One region of the Bacillus cereus group sp. Bce041 genome, then DNA from elsewhere that is predicted to be linked to it. Evidence: a T-box and tRNA genes for the amino acid it is inferred to sense, from the RefSeq annotation. Region 1 holds a T-box; the other regions hold tRNA genes.

Region 1 (6,689 bases):
TTCTTGGATTTGTTACAATCATCCCCCAGATTGTAATCCCTTTCGTCTCTCAATACGCCACTGATCAAAATAGAGGTCAAATTTTAGGAAATGTATCTATCGGTCTAGTTTGCGGCATTTTAGGAGCTCGATTAATTAGCGGATTCATTGATATTCACTTCGGATGGCGAACTGTTTATGGGATTTTTTTCATAAGTACTTTCATTCTTATGTTATTAGTGAAAATGTATTTCCCTAGAGGAGATAAGACTCATCACATGCAATATAAAAAGCTTCTCTTTTCTTTCATTCCACTCTTGTTGCAAGAGAAAATGTTACGAAAGGCTTGTTTAAGTCAAGGGATGGTATTTGGAGCTTTCAGTGTTTTTTGGACTACACTTATTTTCTTATTAACTACACATCCTTATCATTACGGAAGCTCTACTGTTGGATTAATCGGTTTAGTAGGAATAGTAGGAGCATTTGCAACACCTATTATCGGGCGCATTATAGATAAAAAAGGAGCCATATTTGCAAACGCTTTATGTACGTCTATTTCATTTTTTTCTTTTTTACTATTTTTGTTTTCAGGGTACTGGTTACCAGGACTCATTGTAGGGGCTCTTTTACTTACAGCTGGCACTCAAGCAAATCAAGTAGCTTGTCAAGCACACCTTTTGCAATTACATCCTGAGAAACGAAGTAGTTTGAACGGCATATACATGGTGGCAACATTTCTCGGTGGGTCTATAGGCTCTTACTTCGGACTGCTCGTCTGGAGCAAATGGCAGTGGACCGGAGTATGTATTCTTGGAATTTCCATGATAAGTATTACACTAATCTCATTTATAAAAATGCCCAATTATACTAGAAGGGAAGATGTATGTAATGAAAGAAACTAGTGTGAATTATGAAAAAGGGATGGGAATTTTAGCAAAAATCTCTCCTGAACATTACCAAAACATCGTAAATAACCTTGCAGATTCTGTTGCACCTGATTTAGGAACATTAGCTGTAGAATTTAACTACGGTCAAATTTTTGCCAGACCAGGTCTTGACTTGAAATCTCGATTACTTGCGACCGTTGCTGGATTAACAGCTTTAGGGAATACTGAACAACTGAAATTTTATATAACCGGAGCTTTAAACGTCGGATGGACAGAAGAAGAAATCATTGAAGTAATGATGCAAATGATTATATATGCCGGATTTCCTGTAGCATTAAACACCATTTTAACGGTTGCTACCGAAGTATTTACAGAACGAAAAACAGATACAATGTAATTAAAAATAAAAAGGTTGAGTTCCCTTCAATGGGTACTCAACCTTTTTATTTATAAATTACTTACGTAACTCCGCACCAAATTTCTCTTCTACCGCTGTTAATACACGGTTATGTGCTTCTGTTACTTCTTCGTCTGTTAATGTACGTTCTGCATCGAAGTAAGTCATAGAGAATGCAAGTGATTTCTTGCCTTCTTCCATTTTTTCACCTTCGTATAAGTCGAATAGTGTTACGTCTTTCAGAAGTTCTCCGCCAGCTTCAGCAATGACTTGCTTCATTTCACCAGCTTTTGTTTCTTTCGTTACTACAACAGCCATGTCACGTGTCATAGATGGGAAACGTGGAATTGCTGCGTAGTAAGTTTCTTCAGCGTCTGCACCGAATACTTTTACAAGAGATAATTCAAATACGAATGTATTTTTCACATCTAATTGTTTTTCTGCTTCTGGGTGCAATTGACCGATGAAACCAATTACTTCGCCATCTAATACGATGTCAGCTGTACGGCCTGGGTGCATACCTTCGCGTTTTGCTGGTGCATATGTGATTTGGTTTGCAACGCCAAGTACGTCGAATAGTCCTTCTAGTACACCTTTCACAACGAAGAAGTCTACTACTTTCTTCTCACCTTGCCATGCATGGTGAAGAGCAAGACCTGTCATAACACCTGCAAGATGTTGTTCTTCTTTCGGAAGTTCTCCTTCTTCTGTCGGTAAGAAGATAGAACCTACTTCGTATAAAGCAACGCTGTCGTTTTTACGAGCGACATTGTATGAAACTGCTTCTAGTAATTGCGGTACTAAGCTTAAACGAAGTTGGCTACGTTCTTCACTCATTGGAAGCGCAAGACCTACAGGCGCCTTTTCGTTTGGCTCAACCATATATTGTTTCGCTTTGTCAGCGCTTGTTAATGAATACGTGATTGCTTCATATAAACCAGCACCCTCTAAGAAGCGGCGTACTTTACGACGTTTCGTTTGTGCTGATGTTAATTTACCACGAGTCATCGTTCCAGAAGGTAATGTAACTGGAATGTGGTCATAACCGTATAGACGGCCCACTTCTTCTACTAAGTCTTCTGAAATTGTAATATCAGGACGACGTGCTGGTACATTCACGTGGAATGTTCCTTCTACTTCTGTGAATGGGAATTTCAAGTTTGTGAACATTGTACCCATTTCACTCGCAGAAATATTTGTACCTAATACACGGTTTACTTTTTCAGCAGTAACAGATACTGTACGCTCTTGTACTTGTAAGTTGTCAGCTTCTACTACACCTTCAAGTGCTTCACCGCCAGCATATTTCGCCATTAAAGCAGCTGCGTGTTGAATTGCTTCAAATGTACGTGTTGGGTCGATTCCTTTTTCGAAACGTGCACTTGATTCACTACGAAGACCTAAGTCTTTTGATGTACGACGTACTGTTTGACCTGCAAAATATGCAGACTCAATTAGAACGTTTACTGTCTCATTTGTAACTTCAGAATCCGCCCCGCCCATTACACCAGCAACAGCTAAAGCTTTCGTGCCGTTTGTAATTACAAGGTGGTGGCTTTGTAATGTACGCTCTTGATCATCTAACGTTTCAATTTTTTCGCCTTCTTTTGCAAGACGAACAACGATTTCTTTTGAACCTAATTTATCGTAATCGAATGCATGTAACGGTTGACCGTATTCCATTAAAATGTAGTTTGTAATATCAACTACGTTGCTAATTGGACGAATGCCAGCTGCCATAAGACGAGTTTGCATCCACATTGGTGATGGACCAATCTTTACGTTTTTAACCATTTTTGCAATGTATAATGGGTTTTCTTCTTTCGCTTCTACACTTACAGAAATATAATCAGAAGTTTTTTCTGCTGTTTCTTGTAAGTCGATAGCTGGAAGCTTTACTTCGCGGCCATAAATAGCAGCTACTTCGTAAGCAACACCTAACATGTTTAAGCAATCTGCACGGTTTGGTGTTAAGCCAAGCTCAAGTACTTCATCGTGTAAGTTTAAAATTTCAAGTGCATCTGCACCAACTTCAGCGTCACTTGGGAAGATGAAGATACCATCTGCGTATTCTTTTGAAACTAACTTTCCATCAATACCAAGCTCTTGAAGAGCACAAACCATACCGTGAGAAGCTTCACCGCGTAGTTTTGCTTTTTTGATTTTGAAGTTACCAGGAAGTACAGCTCCAACTTTTGCAACTGGTACTTTTAAACCTTTTGCAATGTTAGCAGCTCCACAAATAATTTGAACTGGCTCTTCTTCACCGATATCGATTAAGCATTTGCTTAATTTATCAGCTTCTGGGTGTTTTTCACATTCTAATACGTGACCAACTACAACACCTTTTACACCTTTATTTAATACTTCAACGCCTTCTACTTCAATACCACTTTTCGTGATTTTGTCTGCTAGTTCTTGTGCTGTTACATCTTTAATATCTACATACTCTTGTAACCAACGATATGATACGAACATACTTATCCTCTCCTTCCCTTACGCTCGTTTGAATTGTTGTAAGAAACGTACATCATTTGTATAGAAATGACGAATGTCATCTACTCCGTATTTCAACATTGCGATACGCTCTGCGCCCATACCGAATGCGAAACCTTGATATTCTTTTGAATCATAACCAGCCATTTCAAGTACGTTCGGGTGAACCATACCTGCGCCTAGAATTTCAATCCAGCCAGTTCCTTTACAAGTGCCGCAGCCTTTGCCATGACACATCATACAAGAAATATCCATCTCTACAGATGGCTCTGTGAATGGGAAGAAACTTGGACGAAGACGGATTTCACGATCTTCACCGAACATCTTTTTCACGAATACTTGCAGTGTACCTTTTAAGTCACTCATACGAATGTTTTTATCAATTACAAGACCTTCAATTTGCATGAACTGATGTGAATGCGTCGCATCGTCGTCATCACGGCGATACACTTTACCAGGACAAATAATTTTAATTGGGCCTTTTTCTTTATTATTTTCCATCGTACGTGCTTGCACAGAAGATGTATGTGTACGTAGTAACGTTTCTTCTGTGATGTAGAATGTATCTTGCATATCACGCGCTGGGTGATCTTTCGGTAAGTTTAGTGCTTCGAAGTTGTAGTAGTCTTTTTCTACTTCTGTTCCTTCAGCTACTTCATAACCCATACCGATGAATACATCTTCAATTTGCTCAACAACAGCCGTTAACGGATGGTGACAACCTGTTTCAACAGGACGACCTGGCAATGTAACATCAATTGTTTCAGTAGCTAATTTCGCTTCAATTACTGCTTTTTCTAAGTTACTAATTTTGTCGTCTAGACGCGTTTGAATCGCTTCACGTACTTCATTTACTAATGCTCCCATACGTGGACGCTCTTCTGCTGATAATTTTCCCATGCCGCGTAATACTTCTGTAATTGGACCTTTTTTTCCTAAATACGCTACGCGTACGTCGTTTAAGCCTTTCAGCTCTTTCGCTTCTTCAATAAGCTCTAACGCTTTTTGCTTTAGCTCTTTTAAACGTGCTTCCATTTTGGAACCCTCCTAATTTTAAAAATAAAAAAACCTCGCTCCCAAAAAGGGACGAGGTAAATTCGCGGTACCACCCTAAATTGACAGAACATGTCTGCCCACTCATTAGTTATAACGATCAATTCTGACCGGAACGCCTTTACATATACATGGTCCTGGCGTCAACTCCAGAGGTGAATTCACTTTCGTCTACCATAAGAATGCTTTCAGTCTACGACATTCTCTCCCTATATGGCGATTTTGTAAGCTACTCTTCTCTATCAACGTTTTTCGTTATTTAACTTTTAATATAATGTACTTCAACTTATTATAAGAAGTTTTTTATTTGTTCGCAACCGGGCTTTGCAAATAATACGTTAAAATCCCTGCTGCAACCGCAACATTTAATGATTCTGCCCCGCCGTAAATCGGAATATACAAGTTTTGATCCGTTTTTGCAAGAATTTCTTGGCGTACGCCATTTCCTTCATTTCCTACAATTAATGCAAAACTGCCAGCCGGCGTTACTTCACCATACGGAACTCCATTTTCAAGAGCTGTTCCATATACAGGAACGTTATTTTCTTTTAACTTGTCTACCCATTCTTCTAAGTTCCCTTTTACAATTGGTAAGTGGAAAATAGAGCCTTGTGTAGAGCGGAGTACTTTACTATTGTAAACATCAACACAACCTTCTCCAAGCACAACGGCGTGAATACCAGCTGCATCAGCTGTACGAATAATTGTTCCTAAATTACCTGGGTCTTGCAGGCCATCTAATAAAAGGAATTTCCCATCAGTAAGAGCTACTTCTTTCTCATGCTTCTCACAAACAGCAAATACACCTTGCGTCGTTTCTGTTTCACGAAGTATTTTTACAATCGCCTCAGGTACGATGTACATTTCCACATCATTAACTGTCCAATCTTTCGGAAGGTCTGTCTGATCTGAAACGATAAGTTCTGTTACAATTCCTGTCTTCAAAGCTTCCTCGACTAAGTGGAATCCTTCTACAAAAAATAAACCTTTTTTATCGCGTTCTTTTTTCGTTTGCAGCTTTTTCCACTGCTTTACACGCGGATTTTGTACTGAATCAATGTTTTTCATAATATGTATTTCCCTCTCTTCTTGTCTTATCATTATAGCCTATTTTTCATACATATTTACATAAAAAAGAACAAAAACTAACGTCAGTTTCAATTCTGAAGAAGAGGTGAAAGCAATGAGTTTTAATTTACGCGGTGCCGTATTAGCGAATGTATCTGGAAATTCACAAGATCAATTACAAGAAACAATCGTCGATGCAATTCAAAGCGGTGAAGAAAAAATGCTTCCAGGTCTTGGCGTTTTATTTGAAGTCATTTGGAAAAACGCTGATGAAAATGAAAAGCACGAAATGTTAGAAACACTAGAGCAAGGATTAAAAAAATAAGCAATTTGAAAATCACCTTTGCATAAGCTAAGGTGATTTTTTTGCAGAAAAATTTTTTCTTCTCCTAAACATTTCTACTTTACTAACGAACTATGATGGAGTACAATGTTCAAAATACATTTAAACCGATCGATTTTTCTTCATATACACCATAAGATAAAAGGAGTGAATGTTTTATGCACCGTATTACGCTTGAACAAATTTTTAAACACCACATTACACAAAAATACGTAAACCGTTCTGGAATGGTCCACGCGATCGCTGTCGCTTACCATGCGTTTCACCTAGCCAAAAAGCATCACGCCTCAGTCGATGCTGCCACAAAAGCTGGCTTCCTTCATGATATCGGACATCATACGTGGTACACAGGCGGCGAATGGGATTATGACTTATATAAAAAGAATGATATCCATGCAATTAAAGGCGCTGAAAGAGCACATAAATTACTTATTAGATTAGGAGAACATCCAAAACTAGCAAAAGA
Region 2 (6,689 bases), 310 kb from region 1:
CCTGACGAGTTTAGTAAAAAAGATGTAAAAGGAAAAATCGCTCTCGTTGCACGCGGTACACTGTCATTTGATGAAAAAATTGCTAATGCAAAACAAGCAGGTGCAAAAGCCGTTATTATTTATAACAATGTGGATGGAGAAATTCCTTTCTACGTTGGCGAAAGTACAAAATACATTCCAGCATTCCGCCTAACGAAAGAAGAAGGTGAAAAACTAAAAGCTCAAATCGAACAAGGTAGCACCTCCTTAACTCTCGATGAAATTAATTACATTCAAACAGAAGGCGATCATCTTGCAGACTTTAGCTCACGCGGTCCTGTTACAGCAAATGATGATATTAAGCCTGATATTACAGCGCCTGGTGTCGCTATCCTTTCAACAGTTCCTGAATATATTAACGACCCGCAAGAGGGTGAAAACTACGCTGTTTCCTATGAGCGTATGCAAGGAACATCTATGGCTTCTCCTCATATCGCTGGCGTTGCTGCTCTAATTTTACAAGAACACCCAGACTACTCTCCGTTCGATGTAAAAGCGTCTCTTATGAACACAGCTAATGATTTAAAAGAAAAATATTCCGTATATGAAGTTGGAGCTGGGCGAGTAGATGCTTACAACGCCGTTCGTACAGAAACAAGCTTTAAAGTATTAGATACGACACAAACTGTTGTAAATGATGAAGTAATTGAAGTACCCGAAGAAACTGGATCTATTGCATTCGGTAAGTTTTATCAAAAAGACGGTGAAGCTCTTGAACAAAAACGAAATATAAAAGTAACTAATCATAATAAACAAGAGAAAAAAGAATTTAAAACAGAAATTTCTTATACACCAGCATCGTCTACTATTAACGATGCTGTCGCAAACGTTGTAAAAATCTCTGCTCCAGAAACAATTACTCTTGATGCTGGCAAAACAGGTGAAATTGAAGCAAAAATTAATGTTCCAGCCGGTGTGAAACAAGGCCGATATGAAGGGTACATTCATATTACGAACACAAAAAATAAAGAAGAAACATATCAAATCCCATTCTCTATTCGTGTATCAGAGCCTGGTATTGAAAATGCAATACTATCAAGAAAAGCAATTTCAACTGATACATCTAAATTCAATCCATACGGTGAATCGTATGTTCACGGAGCATTCCAATTAAACAGCGAACTTGAAACGTTAGATCTTATCGTAAAAGATTCCAAAACAAATAAAGCTCTTGGCTTCATTGGAACATTAAACACGAGTGGCCTAAAAACTGATGTGTATTACTACTTAGATTCATTCTTTAATGGAAAAGTGTATCCTTTTACAAATGATCCTGCAAAACCAATCGGTGATGAGAAAATCAACTTACCAGAAGGAGACTACACAATTGAGTTTGTCGGTTATGATAAGGCTGGGAAAGCACGTGTAAAAGGTGATTATGTTGTAATTGATAATACACCACCAGAAGTGAAATTAACTGGATTAAAACCTGGTATTTACGAGTTAAATGAAGAAAATTATACAGTAGAAGATGGCAAAAAAGCATTATGGATTAAAGGAAATGTATACGATTCAAACGTTGATTACTTAAAAGGAAAAGGATTAAACATTACGCAAGAAGCGAATGGCGTTATGTACTATGACTATTCTCCATACTTGCATAAGTTTTTACCGATTAATGCAAATGGCGACTTTAAAGTTGGCATTACACCTGACTCCTTCAGAACGGAAGGTCCAATGAACACAGGCGTATATATTTTCGATTATGCAACTGCAGGTCCTGACTATCCAAACGGTGTAAATAACTACTGGTTTATCCCGCAAGGTGCTCAATATGCAAAAACTAGTTACGATAAAAAAGAATTATATAAAAATGACGAGTTCACAGTAACACTAAACGCGAAACACGTAAAACAATTTGTTGCTGGGCAATTTAATGTAAACTTCCTAGAGAAGAACTTCAAATTTGCAAATGCGAAATTTAATCCTGCTTTTGAAAAGCTACTTTCCCAAAAAGGGGTAACCGCAAAAGTAAATGAACCGAAACTAGAGGCAGGCTCTGTTACAGTTGGCGGAGCTATCGATGATAAAAATTTTGCTGGATTAGATGGTGATTTCCCGTTCATTGATGTAACTTTCAAAGTAGAAAATGATGAGTTTTATGAAGCAAACGCTCAATTAGAATCACCAATTTTTGTTTACTGGAAACAAGGTGAATCAGAACCAAATAGAATGCGTGTACTTCAAGATCAAACATTCTCAGTTATGTCCTTAAACTCATTAGTAGAAGGAAATATTAAACCTGGTGCATTCTTAAATGAACGCGGATATTTAGATGAAAAGTTCGATTATACAAAGCTTGACGTAAAAGTATATGCGACTGATTCTTACCGTCATAAGTTTGAAGGCTCACTAGATAAATACGGATACTTCAAACTAAATGGACTTCCAGTTAATAAACGCGACTATAACTTATATGTAGAGGTGCCAGGACATTTAACAAGCCGCCTAACAACGAAACTTGGTACTGAAAAAGACGGTAAGTTGCTTGGCCAATATTATTATGCAAGACCTGACGAAAACCTTGCCGGCGATGTAAATGGTGATAAAGTAATCGATATTAAAGATGCTGAAATCATTGCTAGCAACTATGGTAAAAAAGGACTAACTGTAAAAGACGGAGATCTTAATAAAGATGGTATTGTCGACGAAAAAGATATTCGCTTCGTTGAAAAGAACTTCTTGAAAAAAGGGCCAGATGCATCTAAATCACAAACACCTATAGAAAAATCAAAAAGCGGTACACTGGCAGATATTTTAAAGAAATTAGGATTAACGCCTAAAAAATAATAAAGTGAAACTTTAATCAATTGAGGTTTTACTGCCCGGCAAATAGCGGAATAATAAAGAGCACTCTACGTAAAATAGAGTGCTCTTTTTCTATAAACGACCCTTATCCAGCAAAAGGGGTATATTGGGGATATACAAGGGAAACCGGAAAAGGAATTTATATTAAATTATATAAGTTCAGAGGTAAGAAGCAGTTTCCCACCTCTGAACTATTTAGCAATTATTATAGTACTGGTGCCATTGTTTCTTTTAATACTTTTACAGAATGAGCGAACTTCGCTTTTTCATCTTCATTTAGCTCAAGTTCTACGATTTCACGTACACCTTCGCGGTTAATTACAGCTGGAACACCTACGTAAGCATCTTTCTCGCCGTATTGACCTTCAAGGTATGCAGATACAGTTAATACGCTGTTCTCGTTGTTTAAGATTGCTTTAGTTACACGAAGTAGTGACATACCGATTCCGTAGTAAGTTGCACCTTTACGCTCGATGATATGGTAAGCTGCATCACGTACGTTTTCGAAGATTTTGTCTAAGTCTTCTTGTTTGTACTGTTCGTTGTTAGCTAAGATTGTTTCTAATTTTTGTACACCGATAGTAGCGTGGCTCCATACTGGAAGTTCAGTGTCACCGTGTTCACCAACGATGTAAGCATGAACGTTACGTGGATCTACATCTAAGTAGTCACCTAACATGTAACGGAAACGAGCAGAGTCTAAAGTAGTACCAGAACCGATTACGCGCTCTTTCGGTAAACCAGATTCTTTCCAAGTTACGTAAGTTAAAATATCAACTGGGTTAGTTGCGATTAAGAAGATTCCATCGAATCCGCTATCCATAATGCCTCGAACGATTTGTTTAAAGATCTTTGTATTTTTCTCAACTAAGTCTAAACGAGTTTCACCTGGCTTTTGTGGTAACCCAGCAGTGATAACAACTAAATCTGCATCTTTACAATCTGCATAGCTACCGCTCCAAACTTTTGTTGGTGATGGAGAGAATGGTACCGCATGGCTTAAGTCCATTGCTTCCCCTTCTGCTTTTGCTTCATTAACATCTACTAATACGAATTCTTCAGCTACACCTTGGTTGATCATTGAGTAAGCGTAACTACAACCTACAGCTCCTGTTCCTACTAATACTACACGATTGATACCTTTTTTCATGGTAATTTCCCCTCTCTATTGTTCACATATATTTTTTTATAATTGTTTAAGTAATTAATTAAAATACTAATTTAATGTTGTTTAACTTCTTTACATTCATATTGTAGCACGTATTATTGTGAATTACTTCACAAATTATGACCTATTTGTGAACTTTTTCACATAGAGTGTAAAGTTATTGGAATAGGTGTGGAATCCATTTCAATGGAGGCGTTTTCTTTAGATTGTGAAAGGGATTTTCTTGTGTTTTTTGTCGGTAAGTGAAATTACACCGGCGATTTTTAGAATATATCGACCGTAACTCAAATTATATCAGCGATTATTAAAATTTATCGATCGTAACTCAAATTATATCAGCGATTTTTGCAATATATCGACTTACCGACAAAACTCGACAATACTGACAACATAAAAAAACTGTCTTCAGTAGATCACAGCTATTGAGAGAAAGCAACTTCTTCTATATATTATTTATTTTCCACAGTAGCTCCCAGATGCATTTTTCATCGGTTTCTCCAAGTGTAGGAGGCTACAGCCATACAGCTGGGGTAAAAGTTCAAGTTGAAGTTAATTCCTTCATATTCATACAGGTCCAAATAATTAACATGATTGTATTTACGGCTCTCTATGTACCCAACTGCAACAGCGAATACTTCATATTTCTTCTATTGCATAAAAAAGCAGACTATCCAAAGTCCATTTTTATACAACAAAAAAGAGATAGCAGATTATGCTATCTCTTTTAGTATGACCCGTACGGGATTCGAACCCGTGTTACCGCCGTGAAAGGGCGGTGTCTTAACCACTTGACCAACGGGCCAGTTCTGGCAGAGAAGAAGGGATTCGAACCCTCGCACCGCGTTCGCGATCTACTCCCTTAGCAGGGGAGCCCCTTGAGCCACTTGGGTACTTCTCTATAAATATGGCTCCGCAGGTAGGACTCGAACCTACGACCGATCGGTTAACAGCCGATAGCTCTACCACTGAGCTACTGCGGAACAATTATGGTGGGCCTAAATGGACTCGAACCATCGACCTCACGCTTATCAGGCGTGCGCTCTAACCAGCTGAGCTATAGGCCCATAATTGAAAAGCGGGTGAAGAGAATCGAACTCTCGACCAGAGCTTGGAAGGCTCTTGTTTTACCACTAAACTACACCCGCATTAAATTGTAAATGGTGAGCCATGAAGGACTCGAACCTTCGACCCTCTGATTAAAAGTCAGATGCTCTACCAACTGAGCTAATGGCTCATTTTGAAAGTGGTGCCGACTAGAGGACTTGAACCCCCAACCTACTGATTACAAGTCAGTTGCTCTACCAATTGAGCTAAGTCGGCTTGCGACTTCAAAATGGTGGCTCGGGACGGAATCGAACCGCCGACACGAGGATTTTCAGTCCTCTGCTCTACCGACTGAGCTACCGAGCCTTTATGTAAAAATGGCGGTCCCGACCGGGGTCGAACCGGCGATCTCCTGCGTGACAGGCAGGCATGTTAACCACTACACCACGGGACCATTTGGTTGCGGGGACAGGATTTGAACCTGCGACCTTCGGGTTATGAGCCCGACGAGCTACCGTGCTGCTCCACCCCGCGATGATAAAATATTTACTTTAGAAAAAATGGAGGAGGTAGAGGGATTCGAACCCCCGCGCGACTCTCGCCGCCTGTCGGTTTTCAAGACCGATCCCTTCAGCCGAACTTGGGTATACCTCCGAGATATATACGTCTAATGGTGGACCTTGTAGGACTCGAACCTACGACCGGACGGTTATGAGCCGTCTGCTCTAACCAGCTGAGCTAAAGGTCCTTTATGGTAGCGGCGGAGGGGATCGAACCCCCGACCTCACGGGTATGAACCGTACGCTCTAGCCAGCTGAGCTACACCGCCATAAATGATATTAATATAAGTGGAGCCTAGCGGGATCGAACCGCTGACCTCCTGCGTGCAAGGCAGGCGCTCTCCCAGCTGAGCTAAGGCCCCATGTTTTTTAGGGATATCGGGAAGACAGGATTTGAACCTGCGACCCCCTGGTCCCAAACCAGGTGCTCTACCAAGCTGAGCCACTTCCCGTTAATAAAAGCGCGCCCGAGAGGAGTCGAACCCCTAACCTCTTGATCCGTAGTCAAACGCTCTATCCAATTGAGCTACGGGCGCATATGGTGCCGAGGGCGGGGGTCGAACCCGCACGGTGGTCACCCACCGCAGGATTTTAAGTCCTGTGCGTCTGCCTGTTCCGCCACCCCGGCATGTCATATTGAAAATTGGAGCGGAAGACGGGATTCGAACCCGCGACCCCAACCTTGGCAAGGTTGTATTCTACCACTGAACTACTTCCGCAAGACATGTATGAGTTATTTAATTAAAAGTGCGGGTGAAGGGAGTCGAACCCCCACGCCAAAGGCGCCAGATCCTAAGTCTGGTGCGTCTGCCAATTCCGCCACACCCGCATATTAATTTATTTAAGAAAAATGGGGCGACTGATGGGAATCGAACCCACGAATGCCGGAGCCACAATCCGGTGCGTTAACCACTTCGCCACAACCGCCATGATTTCTGGTGCCGACTAGAGGACTTGAACCCCCAACCTACTGATTACAAGTCAGTTGCTCTACCAATTGAGCTAAGTCGGCTAAATGGTGGAGGATGACGGGATCGAACCGCCGACCCCCTGCTTGTAAGGCAGGTGCT
Region 3 (5,470 bases), on a different contig from region 1:
GGGTAGCGAAGTGGCTAAACGCGGCGGACTGTAAATCCGCTCCTTCGGGTTCGGCAGTTCGAATCTGCCCCCCTCCACCATTCTTAATTAATGGGCTATAGCCAAGCGGTAAGGCAACGGACTTTGACTCCGTCATGCGCTGGTTCGAATCCAGCTAGCCCAGCCATTAAGAGCCATTAGCTCAGTTGGTAGAGCATCTGACTTTTAATCAGAGGGTCGAAGGTTCGAGTCCTTCATGGCTCACCATTTTAATGAAATATGCGGGTGTGGCGGAATTGGCAGACGCACTAGACTTAGGATCTAGCGCCTTTGGCGTGGGGGTTCGACTCCCTTCACCCGCACTTTTAATAAAATAACTCATACATGTCTTGCGGAAGTAGTTCAGTGGTAGAATACAACCTTGCCAAGGTTGGGGTCGCGGGTTCGAATCCCGTCTTCCGCTCCAATTTTCAATATGACATGCCGGGGTGGCGGAACAGGCAGACGCACAGGACTTAAAATCCTGCGGTGGGTGACCACCGTGCGGGTTCGACCCCCGCCCTCGGCACCATATGCGCCCGTAGCTCAATTGGATAGAGCGTTTGACTACGGATCAAGAGGTTAGGGGTTCGACTCCTCTCGGGCGCGCTTTTATTAACGGGAAGTGGCTCAGCTTGGTAGAGCACCTGGTTTGGGACCAGGGGGTCGCAGGTTCAAATCCTGTCTTCCCGATATTCCCAAAAAACACGGGGCCTTAGCTCAGCTGGGAGAGCGCCTGCCTTGCACGCAGGAGGTCAGCGGTTCGATCCCGCTAGGCTCCACTTTATTTAATATATGTCTCGGAGGTATACCCAAGTTCGGCTGAAGGGATCGGTCTTGAAAACCGACAGGCGGTGAGAATCGCGCGGGGGTTCGAATCCCTCTACCTCCTCCATTTTTTCTTTAATGGTTTAGACATATAATAATAAAATATTTATTTTTTCCTTCATGGAGGTATACCCAAGTTCGGCTGAAGGGATCGGTCTTGAAAACCGACAGGCGGCGAGAGTCGCGCGGGGGTTCGAATCCCTCTACCTCCTCCATTTTTTAAAACTTTATATTGTCGCGGGGTGGAGCAGCACGGTAGCTCGTCGGGCTCATAACCCGAAGGTCGCAGGTTCAAATCCTGTCCCCGCAACCAAATGGTCCCGTGGTGTAGTGGTTAACATGCCTGCCTGTCACGCAGGAGATCGCCGGTTCGACCCCGGTCGGGACCGCCATTTATGTTGGCTCGGTAGCTCAGTCGGTAGAGCAGAGGACTGAAAATCCTCGTGTCGGCGGTTCGATTCCGTCCCGAGCCACCATTTTTTTATGCCGGCTTAGCTCAATTGGTAGAGCAACTGACTTGTAATCAGTAGGTTGGGGGTTCAAGTCCTCTAGCCGGCATCATTTAGGGGCATAGTTTAAAGGTAGAACTGAGGTCTCCAAAACCTCCAGTGTGGGTTCGATTCCTACTGCCCCTGTAAAGTATATGGGCCTATAGCTCAGCTGGTTAGAGCGCACGCCTGATAAGCGTGAGGTCGATGGTTCGAGTCCATTTAGGCCCACCATATATTATTCCGCAGTAGCTCAGTGGTAGAGCTATCGGCTGTTAACCGATCGGTCGTAGGTTCGAGTCCTACCTGCGGAGCCATGGCCCGTTGGTCAAGTGGTTAAGACACCGCCCTTTCACGGCGGTAACACGGGTTCGAATCCCGTACGGGTCATACAAAAAGAGTCAGCATTATGCTGGCTCTTTTTTATTTTGTTAATCCTTTTTATTACGTTACTTTCCAGAAATAAATAAAGGAATTTTGGAAAAGCTATGGTATGTATAAAAAGGAGGAAATCATAATGACACGAGTGAGAGACTTAATGAGTACCCATATTGTACATTGTACACCGCTAGACAATGTATATGAGGCAGCTGTAAAAATGAAGGAAGAATCGGTTGGATTAATTCCTGTTGTTGAAAATGAGCAAGTTGTTGGGCTTGTTACTGATCGTGATTTAGTCGTTCGAGGGATTGCTGAAAAACATCCTGGATCTAATAAGATTACAAATGTAATGACAACAAATATTATCTCAGTTTCTCCAAATGATTCTATTGAAAAAGCTACAGAGCTAATGGCACAGCATCAAATTAGACGATTACCAGTAGTTGATAGTGGTCAACTTATTGGCATGTTAGCACTAGGAGATTTAGCTATAAGGGAATCAGCAGATGATCAAGCTGGATTTGCCTTGAGCGAAATCTCAGAGCGTACAGAGTAAATTGAAACTTTCATTAACCGAGAGTTTAATGGTCACTCATAAAGAGCTAAATTATATATAAATTTCAGATACATTATTCTAGTATATATGGATTAAACTAATATGTTAGCGTGATGTATCTGAGACATTATATAATAAGTATGTGGTTAATAATTTCGACATTTTTTTAAAATTTGTTATTCTTAATTTTTAATAAGAGAAAAGATGATATACTGATAGATATAAGTATTATGAGAGATTTTGAATATAACAATATTAATTTTTAGTGGTGCGATAATAAATTAATATTTCCTACATAGATGAAAAGGGAAGGGGAATTATATGAAGGCTGTACAGGGCGATCCAAATTGGAATTTGGTTACAGATACATATATAGAACCAAATAATTTCGCTGAATTATTTTCTTTGCTTGTACCTTGTCACCCAAAAGGTGAGGGGAAAGAACGAACTATATTAGTATGGAAAGAGAAAGAATTTTATAAAGAAGAAAATTTAGCGGCATTTATCGTATATGGCATGAATAAAGCAAAGAAATTACCGCAGTTTCATAAAGATGAAATTCCAACTTTAGTGCGTATTCTTCGCTTATGCCAAGAGATTGGTTGGTATGAAGAGGCAAATGATTTTATGATAGCGCAAGGATTAGCTGAGTTTGTTCATACTTCATTGGAATATGAAACATGGGATCTTTTGACGCAATCAGTTGCTTTAAATTATTTAATTATTAAATATCGTATAGGTGAATTGACAGATAGGGATATTGAAATTTGGGATAGAGTTAAATTTAATGAGAAGTGTATAACCGATTGTAAACATTTATTATCTCATAAAGAAGTATTGGAATTTACATTCTTTTATATGTGCAAGAGAGCGAAATCATTATCAAAAGAGCAATTAAATAGTGATATGATGAGTTTAGCAATGTATTGTAATACTTTTGTATATGATTTGTATACATATGATTTATTACGGAAATATCGTAAGTGTACAGATTTCCTATCATATTATGGACCTAGTCAGGCAGTTTTAGCATGTCAAAGAGCTGTATTATCTCAAATTTCCGATCGCTTAGACCCATTAAAGACAACGCATGTAGATGATTATTTATATGTGATGAAAGAAATGATGGAGCATATGACGATAGGAGTAATGGATCGATATGGTCATTTTATTGGAAAGCTACTATCTTATGTGCCATTTTTCGAAATGATACAAGTTCCACAGCATGCATATTATTGTGAAGAATTACTGTATATTTGTAAGGGCATTGAATATAAAGAAGAAACACTACGCAATTATATATTTATACAATTACATGATTGTTTACCATCATTCTTTAGGCTATTTCTTAAAAATAAGCGTTACGCAACGATTCATGATATTCTTTTCTATTGGTGCGATGACGAACAACGAATGAGCTTAGAGAAAAAATATAATCTGAGCTTTATTTATGAAAAATATGCTTGTGGATAAACAATATTTTCGATATGAAAAATTAATATAAATTAAAAAGGATCTCCAGTTTATGTGAGATCCTTTTTGTTAGTAAAACAAGGAGAAAGTGATTAAGACAAGAAACAACATTCCATATAGGAGAAGTTGTGCAGTATAACTTCCTTGTATACCAAAAAAAGTATTGGCTTTCTTATACAAATTCAATATGTATTTTATTGGAGTATCTTTGAAAGATTGGTACACAGTGTCTCCTCTTTCTAAGCTTCTTGTTTTTGTTTTTGTTTTTGGTTATAAGGGACATTAATATATCTAGCTACAAATAATAAAACAGCCATAAAGAATACTGGAAATACAGTAGATAAATAAAAGCCATTACTAATTATATTTGTTATGAGAGCACTCAAAAGAAAAATAGCATTATAAATATGGGCAATTTTTTGTTTTAGTTGCACTTGAAATGATTCCATCATAATTTCTAATGCAACAAAAGCAATAATAATAGATAAAAATACAATATTTGTATTGTAAATGATTAAACAACAGATTAAACCTAAAAAGGCTACGTATTCAATTATAAGAGGTATATTGCGTGGCATACAATTTACCTAACTAAATATGGCAGTGGATTTACTGCATTTGTTTTTTCAAAATTCCATTCTCCATTATGTAATTCAAAATGAAGATGTTGCCCGTATGAATGACCTGTGTTTCCCATATGACCTATTAATTGTCCAGTTTGTACTTGATCACCAGCTTGTACAGTGCGATCCTTCATATGAGCATAAACAGTTGTATATAATTTCCCATTGATTTGATGCGCAATGAAAACAACATTGCCATAGCTAGCTGAATAATAAGATTTCACAACTTTACCTGCAGCAGCAGCTTGGATAGAGACGTTTCCTGGAGCGGCAATATCTATACCATAATGCATTTGTTCCCAGCGTATATCAAAGGTTGAGCTAATTCTTCCTTGAGCGGGGAATTTGAAAGCAGCTGGAATTGATGAAGGCTGATCTGTTTTAGCTTGTGGTTGATTTTGTACTACATAGTGTTTTGCTACATATCCGTATCCTGTGCCAAAACGAATTTTATACCAAGTACCTACAGTTTCTACTACTTGTACTTGTGTACCGTTTTGTAATGAACCGAGTAGAGCGCTACTTGTACTAGCGGTGCTACGTACATTTAGATTAGGTGTTGCAACAGTATATTTTGTATTATTTTGAACGGTGATTCCTTTTACTAAGGGTTGTGAACCATTAGAGATGAATGCTTTTTGTACGTAACCTGTTTGGCCATTATGTGATATTTTATACCATTCGCCTTGATCTTCTTGAACGGTAATAAACTTACCATTTGGTAATACATCTAAAATGGAAGATTCTAAATTAGGTTCAGAGCGAACGTTTAATGCATTAGCATTAACGATGTATTGATCATTAGATTGAAGTTTGTTTTTTAGTAAAATAGCATCTTTTTGTACATAACCTACTTTATTATGAACAGATACTTTATACCAACCATTAGTTGTTTCAAGGATGTTCACTTTTGTATTAAAGCGAATTGTATCAATTGATGTGCTTTTTACGTTATCTTCTGTATGTAATGCTACTTGATCGACTTTGACATACCCAGTTTTAATATTAGATAATTGTTCAGCGTTTGCTTTTTGTACATTTGTTTCACCCATAGAAGGAAGTAAAGAAGCAATCGCTACAGTAGTTGCTGTTAAAGCAGTAGC

What was found. A T-box is a leader RNA that pairs with one kind of tRNA and senses whether it is charged. The one in region 1 lies ahead of pheS (phenylalanine--tRNA ligase subunit alpha), so its partner is inferred to be a tRNA-Phe.
Positions count from the first base shown of each region.
Region 2: it encodes a tRNA-Phe, which carries the amino acid that the T-box ahead of pheS (phenylalanine--tRNA ligase subunit alpha) is inferred to sense. The anticodon was not compared.
Region 3: it encodes a tRNA-Phe, which carries the amino acid that the T-box ahead of pheS (phenylalanine--tRNA ligase subunit alpha) is inferred to sense. The anticodon was not compared.

Region 1 is NZ_JBQXON010000001.1:798,004-804,692, forward strand. Features, by position in the region: gene ACUN13_RS04155 (MFS transporter) at 1-881, shown strand, start outside; gene ACUN13_RS04160 (carboxymuconolactone decarboxylase family protein) at 868-1,263, shown strand; gene pheT (phenylalanine--tRNA ligase subunit beta) at 1,321-3,741, opposite strand; gene pheS (phenylalanine--tRNA ligase subunit alpha) at 3,760-4,794, opposite strand; T-box leader at 4,839-5,067, opposite strand; gene ACUN13_RS04175 (TrmH family RNA methyltransferase) at 5,116-5,913, opposite strand; gene sspI (small acid-soluble spore protein SspI) at 5,996-6,205, shown strand; gene ACUN13_RS04185 (HD domain-containing protein) at 6,382-6,689, shown strand, end outside.
Region 2 is NZ_JBQXON010000001.1:1,108,412-1,115,100, forward strand. Features, by position in the region: gene ACUN13_RS05835 (S8 family serine peptidase) at 1-2,829, shown strand, start outside; gene ACUN13_RS05840 (L-lactate dehydrogenase) at 3,053-3,997, opposite strand; tRNA gene ACUN13_RS05845 (tRNA-Glu) at 4,746-4,817, opposite strand; tRNA gene ACUN13_RS05850 (tRNA-Ser) at 4,823-4,913, opposite strand; tRNA gene ACUN13_RS05855 (tRNA-Asn) at 4,921-4,995, opposite strand; tRNA gene ACUN13_RS05860 (tRNA-Ile) at 5,003-5,079, opposite strand; tRNA gene ACUN13_RS05865 (tRNA-Gly) at 5,090-5,160, opposite strand; tRNA gene ACUN13_RS05870 (tRNA-Lys) at 5,174-5,249, opposite strand; tRNA gene ACUN13_RS05875 (tRNA-Thr) at 5,260-5,335, opposite strand; tRNA gene ACUN13_RS05880 (tRNA-Phe) at 5,350-5,425, opposite strand; tRNA gene ACUN13_RS05885 (tRNA-Asp) at 5,438-5,513, opposite strand; tRNA gene ACUN13_RS05890 (tRNA-Met) at 5,517-5,593, opposite strand; tRNA gene ACUN13_RS05895 (tRNA-Ser) at 5,621-5,713, opposite strand; tRNA gene ACUN13_RS05900 (tRNA-Ile) at 5,731-5,807, opposite strand; tRNA gene ACUN13_RS05905 (tRNA-Met) at 5,812-5,888, opposite strand; tRNA gene ACUN13_RS05910 (tRNA-Ala) at 5,909-5,981, opposite strand; tRNA gene ACUN13_RS05915 (tRNA-Pro) at 5,998-6,071, opposite strand; tRNA gene ACUN13_RS05920 (tRNA-Arg) at 6,082-6,155, opposite strand; tRNA gene ACUN13_RS05925 (tRNA-Leu) at 6,159-6,247, opposite strand; tRNA gene ACUN13_RS05930 (tRNA-Gly) at 6,264-6,338, opposite strand; tRNA gene ACUN13_RS05935 (tRNA-Leu) at 6,368-6,448, opposite strand; tRNA gene ACUN13_RS05940 (tRNA-His) at 6,471-6,546, opposite strand; tRNA gene ACUN13_RS05945 (tRNA-Thr) at 6,556-6,631, opposite strand; tRNA gene ACUN13_RS05950 (tRNA-Val) at 6,636-6,689, opposite strand, start outside.
Region 3 is NZ_JBQXON010000002.1:1,071,266-1,076,735, reverse strand. Features, by position in the region: tRNA gene ACUN13_RS11670 (tRNA-Tyr) at 1-80, shown strand, start outside; tRNA gene ACUN13_RS11665 (tRNA-Gln) at 92-166, shown strand; tRNA gene ACUN13_RS11660 (tRNA-Lys) at 171-246, shown strand; tRNA gene ACUN13_RS11655 (tRNA-Leu) at 261-341, shown strand; tRNA gene ACUN13_RS11650 (tRNA-Gly) at 371-445, shown strand; tRNA gene ACUN13_RS11645 (tRNA-Leu) at 462-550, shown strand; tRNA gene ACUN13_RS11640 (tRNA-Arg) at 554-627, shown strand; tRNA gene ACUN13_RS11635 (tRNA-Pro) at 638-711, shown strand; tRNA gene ACUN13_RS11630 (tRNA-Ala) at 728-800, shown strand; tRNA gene ACUN13_RS11625 (tRNA-Ser) at 821-913, shown strand; tRNA gene ACUN13_RS11620 (tRNA-Ser) at 969-1,061, shown strand; tRNA gene ACUN13_RS11615 (tRNA-Met) at 1,083-1,159, shown strand; tRNA gene ACUN13_RS11610 (tRNA-Asp) at 1,163-1,238, shown strand; tRNA gene ACUN13_RS11605 (tRNA-Phe) at 1,247-1,322, shown strand; tRNA gene ACUN13_RS11600 (tRNA-Thr) at 1,332-1,404, shown strand; tRNA gene ACUN13_RS11595 (tRNA-Trp) at 1,411-1,481, shown strand; tRNA gene ACUN13_RS11590 (tRNA-Ile) at 1,492-1,568, shown strand; tRNA gene ACUN13_RS11585 (tRNA-Asn) at 1,577-1,651, shown strand; tRNA gene ACUN13_RS11580 (tRNA-Glu) at 1,653-1,724, shown strand; gene ACUN13_RS11575 (CBS domain-containing protein) at 1,852-2,271, shown strand; gene ACUN13_RS11570 (DUF3965 domain-containing protein) at 2,593-3,744, shown strand; gene ACUN13_RS11565 (hypothetical protein) at 3,984-4,322, opposite strand; gene ACUN13_RS11560 (SH3 domain-containing protein) at 4,328-5,470, opposite strand, start outside.